DNA from 2 places in the Massilia sp. CFBP9012 genome. Region 2 is predicted to be linked to the other one. Evidence: predicted binding sites of a transcription regulator. Region 2 holds the regulator's gene; the other holds the start of a gene.
What was found. The regulator HrcA, encoded in region 2, represses chaperone genes, less so after heat shock. The targets are predictions, from matches to a motif close to TTAGCACTCNNNNNNNNNGAGTGCTAA.

Region 1 (7,059 bases), on a different contig from region 2:
GCAGTTCCGGCAGCGCCAGCAGCGAATCCATCGCCTCCTGTTTCGTGTGCGCCGGCGCCTGGGCCGTGGGCGCGGCGGGCGCGGGCGCCGGTGGCGCTTCGCGCTCGGCGCGCTTGCAGCCGGCAACGGCGCAGCACAGCATCAGCGCGGCAATGGTCAGGCGCAAGGGGGAAGAAGATGCGGCGCGTGTGGACATGGCAGGTCTCGTGAAGGCAGGCGGTCATGGTAAACCATGCGTGTTCGACCAGCAACACGGGACGCCGTTCGACGACAGCATGGATTGTGCGAAAAGCAAGGGCATTGCAACGATGTTTTGCATCCGTTGTTCAATATATTTCCATACGGAAAGTAATTCATGTTTTTCGCCACGAAATCACATTTTTCACCATGGAACCAGAATTTATTCGTAGAAATAATGATATTCTGTAGGATCACTCCTACCTGAACTCCCACGTCATGGACAGCCGCCACTCTGCTTATACCCGCCGCCTCGCCAAGGCGTCGCAACGCGAAAAGCGCTTGGGGGCGCTCGCCGTGCTGGGCCTTGCCGTGGGCGTCGCGGGCGTACTGGCGCCGCCGCTGGACATCGATTGGACGCGGCTGGACCGCCAGCCGGACGAGATCACTCACCTCGGCGCAAGCCCGGGCGCCGCACTGGCGCCGGCCGCGTCGATCGCGGCGCCGGCCGCGGAACAGGGCGCCGCACGCCGCATCTATCCGTTCTCGATCATCCCGGGTGGCGTGGCCGACAAGGACGAACTGGCGCGCGTCATCCGCACCGACGCCGTGGTCGCGGCGCACTATGCCGGCTTCGACGTGGCGAATGCGCGCGCGGTCACCGTGACCGCGCCGCGCGCCGTGTACGTGTCCTACCGCAAGGGCGACCAGGTCTACTGGACCAGGAAGAAGCTGATGCTGGCGCCGGGCGAAACCCTGCTCACCGACGGCAAGAACGAGATGCGGGCGCGCTGCGCCAACCGGATTTCCGACGTGCCGATGTATCCGGTCGAAGCCCATGGGCCGACCGAGTCGGAACTCGATTCCTTCGTCACCGAGGATGGCGGCGGGATAATGGCCGTGGCGGCCGGCCTGGAGGGATTCGACGACGGTCCCTCCGCAGGGCAGCGCTATCATACCGAGGTGTTCCCGAACGGCGCCGGCCTGCTGACGGGCGCCGCGCCGGCCGCGCAGTCGCGCCTGGCTGACCTCATGGGCAGTCCGCCCGCAAGGTATGGCTCGGGCATTTCGAACGGCGGCACGCTGGGCGACGGCAGCGGCGATGGCGCGACGACACCGTCGACCGGGACGCCTGTCGGCAGTACCCCGACGCCGGGAGGTGCCGGCAATGGCAATGCCGGCAGTGGCGACAGTCCTGGCGGCGGCCTGCCTGGCGCCTCGACCCCATCCACGCCGACGCCATCAACGCCGACGCCATCATCGCCGACGCCGGACCCTGGCACCGTCCCGGGCTCCGATCCCGATCCCGGCCCGGGACCCAATCCCGAGTTGTCTCCGCCCACGCCGGGTGTGCCGGGCACGCCGGGAGGTCCCGATACGCCGGGCACGCCAGGCGTTCCGGGCACCCCGGGAAATCCCGGCATCCCTGGCACCCCGGGTGGTCCGCCGGACGACATCGAGGTCGAGCCGAACGACCCGGTCGACGTGCCGGAGCCGGGCACCCTGTGGCTGGGCGGCGCGGCCTTCGCGGCCATGCTGTGGCTGCGTCGCAAGGGGCCGCGCGCCAGGAGCTGAGGTTCCCGCTGCATCAAACAACAAAAAAGCCCGCGAGGTGTGAACCTCGCGGGCTTTTTATCGTGGAAGACTGGCGCGCCGGCGTTGCCGCGGCGCGCCAGGCGACCGGCTGATTTACATCATGCCGTCCATGCCGCCCATGCCGCCCATACCACCCATACCGCCCATGCCGCCGGCTGGCTTGTCTTCAGCCAGTTCCGAGACCATGCAGTCGGTGGTCAGCATCAGGCCGGCGATCGACGCTGCATTCTGCAGGGCCGAACGGGTGACCTTGGCTGGATCCAGCACGCCCATTTCGACCATGTCGCCGTAGGTGCCGTTGGCGGCGTTGTAGCCGTAGTTGCCCGAACCGGCCAACACTGCTGCGACGACGACCGATGGCTCTTCGCCGGCGTTCTGGACGATCATGCGCAGTGGCTCTTCCATGGCGCGCAGGACGATCTTGATGCCTGCGTCCTGGTCTGGATTGTCGCCCTTGACGGTGATGTTGGCGCGAGCGCGCAGCAGGGCCACGCCGCCGCCGGCGACGATGCCTTCTTCCACCGCAGCGCGGGTAGCGTGCAGTGCATCTTCGACGCGTGCTTTCTTCTCTTTCATCTCGACTTCGGTGGCTGCACCGACGCGGATCACGGCAACGCCGCCGGCCAGCTTGGCCACGCGCTCTTGCAGTTTTTCGCGGTCGTAGTCCGAGGTCGCTTCTTCGATCTGGGCGCGGATCTGCTTGACGCGGCCTTCGATCGATTCAGCCTGGCCGGCGCCGTCGATGATGATGGTGTTCTCTTTGCCGACTTCGATGCGCGAAGCCTGGCCCAGTTCTGCCAGGGTGACTTTTTCCAGGGTCAGGCCGACTTCTTCGGCGATGACCTGGCCACCGGTCAGGATGGCGATGTCTTCCAGCATGGCCTTGCGGCGGTCGCCGAAGCCAGGCGCCTTGACGGCGACGGTTTTCAGGATGCCACGGATGTTGTTGACGACCAGGGTCGCCAGCGCTTCGCCTTCGATGTCTTCGGCGACGATGACCAGCGGACGGCCAGCCTTGGCGACTTGTTCCAGTACCGGCAGCAAGTCACGGATGTTCGAGATCTTCTTGTCGCACAGCAGGACGAATGGCTGCTCGTGCACGGCCACTTGCTTGTCCGGGTTGTTGATGAAGTACGGGGACAGGTAGCCGCGGTCGAACTGCATGCCTTCCACGATATCCAGCTCGTCGTTCAGCGACTTGCCGTCTTCCACGGTGATGACGCCTTCCTTGCCCACTTTTTCCATCGCTTCAGCGATGCGCTCGCCGATCGAGGTTTCCGAGTTGGCCGAGATGGCGCCGACTTGTGCGATCTCTTTGGTGGTGGTGGTTGGCTTGGCGATCTTCTTCAGTTCTTCGACGGTGGCGGCGACGGCCTTGTCGATGCCGCGCTTCAGGTCCATCGGGTTCATGCCGGCGGCAACGAACTTCATGCCTTCGCGCACGATGGCTTGTGCCAGCACGGTCGCGGTGGTGGTGCCGTCACCGGCGTTGTCGCTGGTCTTGGAAGCGACTTCCTTGACCATCTGCGCGCCCATGTTCTGGAGCTTGTCTTTCAGTTCGATTTCTTTCGCGACCGAGACACCATCCTTGGTGACGGTCGGGGCGCCGAACGAGCGCTCGAGCACGACGTTGCGGCCTTTCGGGCCCAGGGTGACCTTGACCGCGTTGGCCAGGATATTGACGCCTTCGACCATCTTGGCGCGCGCTGCGTCGCCGAACACTACTTCTTTAGCTGCCATTTGTTATTTCTCCGAATGTTTCGTGAATGGGGTCAGGGAATTACTGCTGGACGACGGCCATGATGTCTTCTTCGCGCATCACGAGCAGTTCTTCGCCATCGACCTTGACGGCCTGGCCGGAGTACTTACCGAACAGCACGCGGTCGCCGACTTTGACTTCCAGCGGACGGACCTGGCCGTTGTCTTGCACTTTGCCGTTACCGATGGCGAGGACTTCGCCTTGGTCTGGCTTCTCTGCCGCGGCATCAGGGATGATCAGGCCAGACGCAGTCTTGGTTTCCTGGTCGAGGCGCTTGACGATTACGCGATCGTGCAGAGGACGAAGGTTCATGCAAAACTCCTTAATATTCAGTGGTTTAACTAGCGTTTTTTTGACATCGCCCCGGCCCTGTGTTCAAGTGCCGCGGCGATCTGCAAAGAGTTGTTAGCACTCTCAGCTAACGAGTGCTAATTATAGGGACGATAACTTGCCTTTTCAAGCGCCTGGCGGTAGATATAGTTTTGTACGCTTGAGCCAGCGCAAGCCGGTGTCGGCCCTGCGCAATGCATTTTTAGCATCTCTTGCCGACAAGTGCAGAACAGGCAAGAGGCGGGCAGCGTACACTGCCTGGCGCTTTCCTGCCGCACGCCAGGCCGCCGCGGCAGGGCCATCCAGACGGGTCTTGCCGCACCGCAGCGCGATTCGGTTGACGGAAAATCCATCTCGATCCTATAGTGTCGAATGATTTCCGAATTCCAAGACCTCTCAGACAAAATCGACCGGCTCGCCCAGCTGACCCAGTCGTTGCGCGCCGAGAACTATTTGCTGCGTCAGGCCAATACCCTGCTCAGCGCCGAGAACCTGGCGTTCAAGGAACGCCTGATCGAGGCCCAGCGCCGGGTCGAGGCCCTGCTCGATGAGCTGCCCAAGCCGCCCGATGAGGACGGCGAAGAGGGCGGGGAAGACGAAGCCGCCGGCGATTCGGCCGGCACGGCAACCGGCGCACCAGGCGATAGTGAGGCAGCACGATGATCCATCTCGACGTCACCATCATGGGCCAGCCCTACCGCCTGGCCTGCCGCGACGGCGAAGAGCGCACCCTGCGTGAGGCGGTGAGCTACCTCGACGGCAAGATGTGCCAGCTGCGCGATTCGGGCAAGGTGAGGGGCACCGACCGCATCGCCGTCATGGCCGCGCTAAGCGTCGCCGCGGAATTCCTGTCGGTGAAGTCGCCGCAGGGGCCGCTGTCGGACATGTCGATCCTCGAGGTCAAGCAAAAGCTGGAAGCGATGCACACGGTGCTCGACAAGGCGCTGGCGCCCCAGGAAAATCTTTTCTGAAAAGCCGAATCCGTTTGACATGCCGCTTCAAAAGAGTACACTGCGCTCTACCCTGCGGTGTTCGAGATTTGCCATATATTCCTTGAACCATTCTTACGCATAGGTCGTGGAACAAGTTCGATGGGAGTGAGCGTCACTCGTTTGACGAACCCGAAATTGATCTGACCGTGACCGCCTTGAACCGTTTTGGTTCAGGATGCCGGCAAAAACGGCACTGGCGGGGGCTAGAATACACAAGCGGTTGCGCACTCTGTACGCAGCCGCTTTTTTTTGTGCGCGCGTCAACCGTGACGGCGCCTTGCAGGGAGAACGGCGCGATGCGCTATTGGTTGATGAAATCCGAACCGGACGAAGTCAGTTTCGACGACGTCCTGTCCGCACCCGGCCAGACCGTGGCCTGGTTCGGCGTGCGCAACTACCAGGCACGCAACTTCATGCGCGACGCGATGGCCGTCGGCGACGGCGTCCTGTTCTATCACTCCAGCTGCGCCGTGCCGGGCGTGGCCGGGCTGGCCGAGATCGCGAGCGGACCCTATCCCGACGCCACCCAGTTCGACCCCTCCAGCCATTACCACGACCCGAAAGCCACCCCGGAAACGCCGCGCTGGATCTCGATCGACGTGCGCGCGCGGGAAGCGGGGCGCTATCTGCCGCTGGCCGAGATGCGCACCGTTCCCGCACTGGACGGCATGGTGCTGCTGCAAAAGGGCAGCCGGCTGTCGATTTCGCCGGTCACCAGATCCGAATGGGATGCGGTCGTCAAACTCGTGCGCGCCAGGGGGGCCTGAATGGATCCCTGGCTGATCCTGGCCCTGCTGACGATGGGCACCTTCGGCGGCTTCGCGGCCGGCCTGCTCGGCATCGGCGGTGGCATGGTGCTGGTGCCCTTCATCACGATGATCTTCACCGCGCGCGGCTTCGCCGACGAACTGGTGGTCCACATGGCGATCGCCACCGCGCTCGGCGTCATCCTGTTTACCTCGATGTCCTCGGTGCGCGCCCACCACAAGCACGGCGCCGTGCTGTGGCCCGTGGTGCGCCTGCTGGCGCCGGGCATCCTGATCGGCTCCTGGATCGGCCCCTGGATCGGCAAGCAGATGAACACCTCGGTGCTGGCCTTTTTCTTCGGCTGCTTCGTCGCCTTTTCGGCCACCCAGATGCTGATCGGGAAGAAGCCGACGGCGGCGCGCGAATTGCCGGGCCGGGCCGGCATGTTCGTCACCGGTGGCCTGATCGGGATTTTGTCGGGACTGGTCGGCGCCGGCGGCGGCTTCGTCTCGGTGCCGTTCATGACGCGCTGTAATGTGCGCATCCATAACGCGGTCGCCACCAGCGCGGCGCTGGGCTTTCCGATCGCGCTCTCGGGCACGCTGTCGAATATGTATTATGGCTGGGGCGAGCCGGGCCTGCCGGCATGGTCGCTGGGCTTCGTCTACCTGCCGGCGCTGGCCATCATCGTGCTGGCCAGCGTGACCATGGCGCCGCTCGGCGCCCGCACCGCGCACAAGATGCCGGTGCGCCAACTGCAGCGCATCTTCGCCGTGATTCTGTATGCGCTGGCGGTGTACATGTTCTGGAAGGCTTTCAACTAGCCTTTCTCATCCTCGCCCGATCCAGTGGCAGGTCGCGCATGCGCAGCCCGCTGGCGTCGAACACCGCGTTGGCGATCGCCGCCGCGGCCGGGCCCTGCGCTGCTTCGCCGGTGCCCAGGAAGGGCTGGCCGGGGCGGTCGATCAGGTGCACGTCGACCTTGTCGGGCACCTGGCCGAAGCGCAGGATCGGGTACGAGGCCCAGTCCACGGTGAGCACGCGCTCGGCGTCGAAACGCACCTGTTCCAGTAAAGTCCAGCTGGCCGACTGATTGACGCCGCCCTCGATCTGGTTGCGCACGCCGTCCGGATTGACGATCTCGCCGCAATCGACGGCGCTCGATACGCGCGTCACGCGCACCAGACCCGTTTCGCGCGCCACCTCCACCTCGACCGCCAGCGCGCAATAGGATGCCAGGTTCTTGTAGCGTGCGAAGGCGAAACCGCGCCCGCGCCGCGCAGTTTTCTTGTAGCCATCCCAGCCGAACTTCGCCGCCGCCAGCTTCACCACCTCGATGGCGCGCGGATCGTCCAGGTGGCGTAGCCGAAACGCGACCGGGTCGACTTTCGCCGCACGCGCCAGTTCGTCCATGAAGCTCTCGATCGCGAACACATTGCAATAGGCGCCCAGGCCGCG
Region 2 (7,059 bases):
CCCACCACGACCACCTGGTGTGCGTCACCTGCGGCCGCGTCGAAGAGTTCTATGACGACGAGATCGAAAAGCGCCAGCAGATGATTGCCGAACAACACGGCTTCACGATCGTCGAGCATGCGCTGGCGATCTATGGCAGCTGCCCGCAGTGCCGGGGCATCGGCAAGCCGGAGTAATCTTGCAGCCGGCACGGCCGGTGTAAAAGCAAGTAAAAAGGGCGCATGGGAATCATCCCATGCGCCCTTTCTCTATTTAAGCGTCGTCAGAACGAGGCGGTCAGGTTCACGAACAACGCGCGGCCCGGTTCGTTGTACGACTCGGCGCCCGTGCTGCCATTGGTGCTGCGCCGGAACAGGCGTTCGTCGAACAGGTTGTTGATGCCGGTGCGCAGGTACAGCTTCGGCGTGAAGGCATAGCCGACGTTGGCGCCCACCACGGCATACGGCGCCAGCGTGTTGAGCGCCTCGCCGCTGGCCTGGCCGCCGGTGCCGGTCAGGCGCCGCGGTTCCTGCTTGCCGTAATAGGACACCGTCAACAGCGTCGTCAACCTGGCATTGACCTTCCAGTCCAGGGTCGAGTTCAGCGTGTATTCGGGAATGACCGACAGCGGCTCGCCATCCGTCTTGTTCTCGTTCTCGATCATATAGGTCAGGTTGTTGGTCAGCTTCAGGCGCGGACCGAACGGGATCGTCAGGTTGCCCTCGACGCCCTGCACCACCGCCTTCGGCGAATTCTCCCACTGGAACAGGCGGCCATTGGCCGAGGTGTTGCCGAGCAGGTGATCCATGCCGCCGGTGATCTTGTTCTTGTAGTCGTTGTGGAAGTAGGCCAGGCTGGCCTCGTGGCCCCGGTCCTTCCAGGCGATGCCGATTTCCTTGTTGACCGAGGTCTCCGGCGCCAGGTTGTCGTTGCCGCGCACATAGCAGCCGCCACCCAGGTTCGGGTTGTTGACCGGGCAGCCGTTGCCGCGCGTGTAGTACAGGTAGTTCGGATTCGACTGGTACAGGTTCGGCGCCTTGAAGGCGCGCGCTATGCCGCCGCGCAAGGTCAAGGTTGGACCCAAGGCATATGAGGCATTCAGGCTCGGGCTCCAGTTGGTGCCGAACTGGCTGTGCTTGTCGAAGCGCAGGCCCGGGGTCAGGGTGAATGCGGTATTCACGCCGATATTGTCTTCAACATAGACGGCATAGGTTTCGGCGCTCGACCGGCCATCGCGTTCGCCAGCCGGCATGCCGGGAATCGCGGTGGCGGCCTGCGTCATCGAATACGGATCGTTGAGCTTTTCCTTGCGCGCCTCGAAGCCGGCGGTGAGCATCTGCGCCACCCCGCCGAAGTTGAGCGGCGTATGGATCTCGCCGTTGGCGCCGTAGGTTTCCAGCTCCGACGTCGAGCGCTTGGCCGGATCGCTGATGCTGCCTTCCGGTCCGCCCGCCAGGCCTTCGTTCATGCGCGTATTGTCGGTGCCTTCATAGGTCAGCCACAGGCGCGAGGTGGTCGCGCCCCACTTGCCGCGGTGGGTCAGCGCGGCGCTGCGGCGCAGCATGACGTTGGTTTCGGCAGCGGCATTGGCCAGCTCGCCCAGGATCGGGAAGCCGGCCGCATTCACGGCCCGGTCGCCAGCATAGATATTGCCCTGGCGGCTGAAGTTGGATTCGAACTCAAGCACCTGGTCGGGCATGAAGTCCCAGCGCAGCAGGCCGCCGATGTCGCGGTTGCGCACGCCCTCGCGTCCGGCCGGCGGGATCGCGCCGTTGGCGCTGTTGTCCGGCGTGGCGTTCAGCGCCAGCGCGTCGGCGTCGGTCTTGTTGACGTTGCCGAACACGCGGAACGACACCTTGCCGGCCAGCGGACCGGACAGGTTGAAGCCGAGCCGCTTGCTGTCGCCCTCCTCGCTGTGCTCCGGCGCCAGTGCATAGGCGGTGACCGAACCGGTGAGATAGTCGCCCGGCGCCTTGGTGATAATGTTGATCACGCCGCCGGCGGCGCCGGAACCGTAGCGCGCCGCCGCCGGGCCGCGCAGCACCTCGATGCGCTCGACCGCCTCGGCCGGCACCCAGTTGGTGTCGCCGCGCGTGTTGCGCTCGCCGCTGCGGCCCATGCGCACCGAGTTGCGCGAGCTGACCGGCTTGCCATCGACCAGGATCAGGGTGTTTTCCGGGCCCATGCCGCGCAGGTCGATCTGGCGGTTGTTGCCGTATTGGCCGCTGGCGCTGTTGCCGGTCAGGTTGACGCCCGGCATGGTGCGGATCAGCTCGGCCAGGTCATTGGCTGGCGGACGCGCTTCGATATCTTCCGAGGTGATGACCGAGACGCCGATCGCCTGCTTCAGTTCCTGCTCGGCGGTGCCGACGATGTGCACCTGCTGCATCGGCGCGTTGCCGGGGGTCTGCTGGGCCATGGCCGGCAGCCCGACCAGCGCCAGTCCGATTGCCGCGGCCAGCGGCGTCATGCGTATTGCTGTCAGTTTCATCCCTCTTGTTCCTGTTATTTGACTGTTCTGTGGGCAAGCCGGAATGCTCCGGCTCAATGCAATTGAGAATCATACTCATTTGCATTTCAAAAACTATGTCAAATTGTGGCGAGAGGGTTGCCAGCCTTGCACTGGCTTAAGTTTTTGCGATTCAGGAGTGGCTGAGGGCGTTCGACAGCAGCTTGGCCGTGATGTCGACGATCGGGATCACTCTTTCATAGGCCATCCGCGTCGGGCCGATCACGCCCAGGGTGCCGACGATGCGGCCATCGACCGCATACGGCGCCGTCACCACGCTCATCTCGTCCATCGGCACCAGCTTCGATTCGCCGCCGATGAAGATCTGCACGCCGCCGGCCTTGCTCGAGACGTCGAGCAATTGCATGAGGCCCGTTTTTTGCTCGAACATCTCGAACATCTGGCGCAGCGAGCTCATGTTGGACGACAGGTCGGACACCGACAGCAGGTTGCGCTCGCCGGAGATGACCATATCGTCGCCCTCGGCCATCGCCTCGCTGCCGGCCTCGACCGCCGCCTGCATCAGGCGGCCCATATCGTCGCGCAATTGCTGCAGCTCGCCGCTCAGGCGCTTGCGCACCGCGTCGAAGGACAGGCCGGCGAAGTTCTGGTTCAGGTAGTTGGCCGACTGGGTCAGTTGCGACGGAGAGTAATCCTGATCGAGCAGCAGCAGCCGGTTCTGGACGTCGCCGCGCGGATCGACGATCACGAGCAGGATGCGCTTTTCGCCCAGGCGCAGGAATTCGATCTGCTGGAACACCGACTCGCGGCGCGGGCTCTGCACCACGCCGGCGAATTGCGACAGCGAGGACAGCATCTGCGCCGCGTTGGCGATCAGTTTCTGCGGTTGCAGGTTGGACAAGGGCTGCGGCAAACGCATGCGCTCGGCATCGACCGTCTTGTCGTCGATCGGCCCCACCGTCAGCAGGGTGTCGACGAACACGCGGTAGCCGCGCGGGGTCGGGATGCGGCCGGCCGAGGTGTGCGGGCTGGCGACGAAGCCCATCTCCTCGAGGTCGGCCATGACGTTGCGGATGGTGGCTGGCGACAACTCCAGGCCTGGCAGCTTGGACAGCGCGCGCGAGCCTACCGGCTGGCCGTCGGCGATATAGCGCTCGACGAGGGCTTTGAGCAGGGTGTGGGCGCGTTGGTCGAGTTGCATGATTCCAGGAAACGTTCGATGCTCGTATTAAGTGTGTGCATTATAGGCAGGTTGAGACGTGGCACGGGCAGCGCAAGGCTTGCTGTGACGCATGTCCAACGCTCTAGCCCGCGTCTTTACAGCGATTCAAGCCAATCGAGCAGTGCGTCGAGGCTGGCCACTTCGACGTCGGGCCGGACTTCATGGGCCAGTTCGTTGACCTTGCCGGTCCGGTTCATCCAGGCCGCGCGCAGGCCGGCGCTCTGGGCGCCCTGGACGTCCAGCAACAGGTCGTCGCCCACGTACAGGGTCTCGTTCGGCTCGACGCCGAGCGCGGCGCAGCCGGCAAGAAAGATGCCGGGGTCGGGCTTGGCGCGGCCGAACTCGCGCGCCGCCACCGAGGCCTGGAAATGATGGGCCAGGCCGATGGTCTGCAGGTCGGCCACGCCGTTGGTGACCGAGCCGACCAGCGCATGGCGCTTCAGGCGCGCAAGGCCCGGCACGACATCCTTATAGGGCGTCACGGCATTGCGGGCGGCAAAGAACACCGTCATCGCCAGTTCGGCCTTGCCGGGATCCTCGCCCACCTGTTCGAAGGCGGCGACCAGGCCGGCATGGCGCAGCGCGCCCAGGTCGATCCCGAACTCGGGGCGCGCGGCCAGGAGTTCCAGGCGCGCCGCCCGCAGGCTGTCGATCGTGAAGCGTTCGGCCACCCGCGGCGCGTGCTCGCCGAGCCAGGCATACAACAGTTTTTCGGCTTCCAGGATCACGGGCGCGATCGGCCACAGGGTATCGTCGAGGTCGAACAGGACGGCTTTCGGCCAGGGTTGGCGGGTCATCGGCTTCCAGACTAGGGGGAAAAGGTGCGTCCCAAGCATAGCGATGCGCCAGTCCGAATGCAATGCGCACGCCGCCTGCACTCTGGAATATTGCCTTTGTTGAATTATGGTTACACCAAGATACAAAACCAAATACGCCCGAAATGGACCAGCTGCTTGCCAAATGGACTAAAATGTTGAGCGATTTTTCTATTCTCACCGCGCAGCTGCGCTTTCCCGCTAGATTTTTTGGAGATGTTATGAAGAGTTCCTACCTGCGTGCCGGCGCGGCGCTGGCCTGCGCGGTCGCACTGTCTGCCTGCGGCGGAAGCGATGGCCAGCTGGAGCTGGGCGGCACGTTCGAAGGTGTGACCAAGCCTGGCCTGGTCGTGACCAGCGGCGGCCAGGAGAAGGCAATCACGCCGCCGGCCAATGGTTCCGGCCAGGGGCGATGGGCGTTCGATAACCTGATCTCGACCGACGACCGCTATAGCGTCGATTTCAAGTCCAAGCCGTCGAACGTCAAGGATTGCAAGATCGCCAATCCGAGCGGCCGTGCGGGCTACCACGTCTACACCGTCTACATCACGTGTGAGCTCAACCGCCATGCGCTGTCCGGCAGCGTCAGCAACCTGAAGGGCAGTCTGGTCCTGGTCAACGGCGCCGACCGGGTGACCGTGCAGGCTGGCGCCACCGCGTTCAAGATGGCCGACGTCGCTGAAGATTCGCCGTACGGCGTCGCGGTCCTGGAACAACCAGCCGGCCAGACCTGCACCGTCAGCAATGGCAGCGGCACCATTGGCCCGGCCCCCGTCACCAATGTGGCGGTTACCTGCACCCCTTAATTTTCCCTGGAGCGTTACGCATGAAGTCTTCCCTGATCCGTCCGGCGCTCGCGCTGGCGCTGGCCGCGGGCCTGGCCGGCTGTGGCGGCAGCGACAAAGCCGAGTTCGTCGTCAAAGGCACGATCACCGGCATCGTTTATCCGGGCGCCGTCCTGACTACCAATGGCATGGAAATCGCCATTGCGCCGCCAGCCACCCCTCGTGCGACGGTCAGTTTCTCATTCCCGAACACGCTCGAGTACGGCGATGTTTACGATGTGGCGTTCAAAAGTTTCCCGGCCAATCAGAAATGCGACACACCGCAAGGGTCGTTTGATAATCGGAGAGATACCGCCGGTCGCCTGGCGGAGATCAACATCACCTTCGCATGCGCGGTCGATATCTATACGATCGGCGGTACGGTGAGCGGCCTGACCGCCGACGGCCTGGTGCTGGCCAATGGCAGTACCGGGGGTACTTTCTCGATCGCCAAACCGGCCGCAGGAGTCACGACGCCGATCAGCTACGTCTTCGCCGGGGCGGTTGAATACGATCAGACCTATGGCGTGACCGTCCTCACCCAGCCGACCGGTCAGGTTTGCACCGTCGCGAATGCCACCGGCACCATGAAGGCTGCAAACGTCACCAATATCAACGTCACCTGCGAGGCCGCACGGAGCTGATCAGATATACACAATTCTTATGTCGAGTATTTGAAAGGAAAATTGGATTTATATGCTGTCACGCAGCATAATAACTCCTGTCTCCTCCAACTCTCCTCAGAAAAGAATTGGATTTCAGCCCGCTCCTCTGGAGTGGGCTTTTTTTTGCCCGCGGGGTTCATCGAAACAGTTCCAGGCGCTCAGCGGGCGGCGCTGACCTTCACGACGGCGATCTTTTCCATGCCGACCGACACCTGCGACTGGTAAGCCTCCGCCGAGCGCGCATTGGCGGCGACGGCGTAGCTGCTGAAGCCGGCGAGGATGGCGGCGGCGATGAAGATGGCTTCCATGTGCTTGAGGACGTTCATGATGTGCTCCCTGTTGGTCGGTTGAGGCGCCGGATCGGCTGTCCATGTGAGCACTATAAGAAATTGGCCTGCAGCCCTCCAGCGGCATGCGACAGACTGCGTAAATGGGCGACCGAGCCCCCGAAAATACGTGATAACCCGTATGCTGCGGCGCAGCAGGATATGTCCGGACGAAAAAAAGCGCCGGCGGGCGGCGCTGATGGTGTTGAACGCGTGTACGGCGAAGCCGTACACCCTACGCTCAAGATACGGGTAAATTGGCCAGCGCCACGTACTGCTCCAGGCTGACCGCTTCCGGACGCACGCCCGGATCGATGCCGGCCTCGACGAGCTGTGCTTCGGTGAACATGCCGGCCACGCAGTTGCGGATGACCTTGCGCCGCTGCGAGAAGGCCTTGGCCACCACCGCCTCCAGGCGCTTGCCGTCGCATGCCAGCCGGCGGCGGGTAGGCACCATGCGCACGATGGCCGACTCGACTTGCGGCGGCGGATCGAAGGCGGTCGGCGGCACGATGAACAGCATGGCCATGTCGTAGCGCCACTGCAACATCACCGACAGGCGGCTGTAGGCCTTGGTGCCAGGCTCGGCCACCATGCGCTCGACCACCTCCTTCTGCAACATGAAATGCTGGTCTTCGACCAGCTCGGTGAATTCGGCCAGGTGGAATAGCAGCGGACTGGAAATGTTGTACGGCAGGTTGCCGACCACGCGCAGCTTTTGCCCTTCCGGCACCGGAATCGACCCGAAATCGAATTTG

Region 1: the regulator HrcA is predicted to act here: its motif matches at 3,938-3,964, upstream of groES (co-chaperone GroES).

Annotation. Positions count from the first base shown of each region.
Region 1 is NZ_JAXCWM010000017.1:81,910-88,968, reverse strand. Features, by position in the region: gene SOM61_RS23735 (hypothetical protein) at 1-196, opposite strand, end outside; gene SOM61_RS23730 (PEP-CTERM sorting domain-containing protein) at 520-1,752, shown strand; gene groL (chaperonin GroEL) at 1,867-3,513, opposite strand; gene groES (co-chaperone GroES) at 3,554-3,844, opposite strand; gene SOM61_RS23715 (hypothetical protein) at 4,235-4,525, shown strand; gene SOM61_RS23710 (cell division protein ZapA) at 4,522-4,833, shown strand; RNA gene ssrS (6S RNA) at 4,880-5,061, shown strand; gene SOM61_RS23700 (EVE domain-containing protein) at 5,151-5,621, shown strand; gene SOM61_RS23695 (sulfite exporter TauE/SafE family protein) at 5,622-6,425, shown strand; gene SOM61_RS23690 (xanthine dehydrogenase family protein molybdopterin-binding subunit) at 6,418-7,059, opposite strand, start outside.
Region 2 is NZ_JAXCWM010000005.1:108,497-115,555, reverse strand. Features, by position in the region: gene fur (ferric iron uptake transcriptional regulator) at 1-176, shown strand, start outside; gene SOM61_RS09585 (TonB-dependent siderophore receptor) at 263-2,470, opposite strand; gene hrcA (heat-inducible transcriptional repressor HrcA) at 2,622-3,650, opposite strand; gene SOM61_RS09575 (HAD family hydrolase) at 3,767-4,468, opposite strand; gene SOM61_RS09570 (hypothetical protein) at 4,708-5,292, shown strand; gene SOM61_RS09565 (hypothetical protein) at 5,313-5,954, shown strand; gene SOM61_RS09560 (hypothetical protein) at 6,134-6,301, opposite strand; gene rsmA (16S rRNA (adenine(1518)-N(6)/adenine(1519)-N(6))-dimethyltransferase RsmA) at 6,543-7,059, opposite strand, start outside.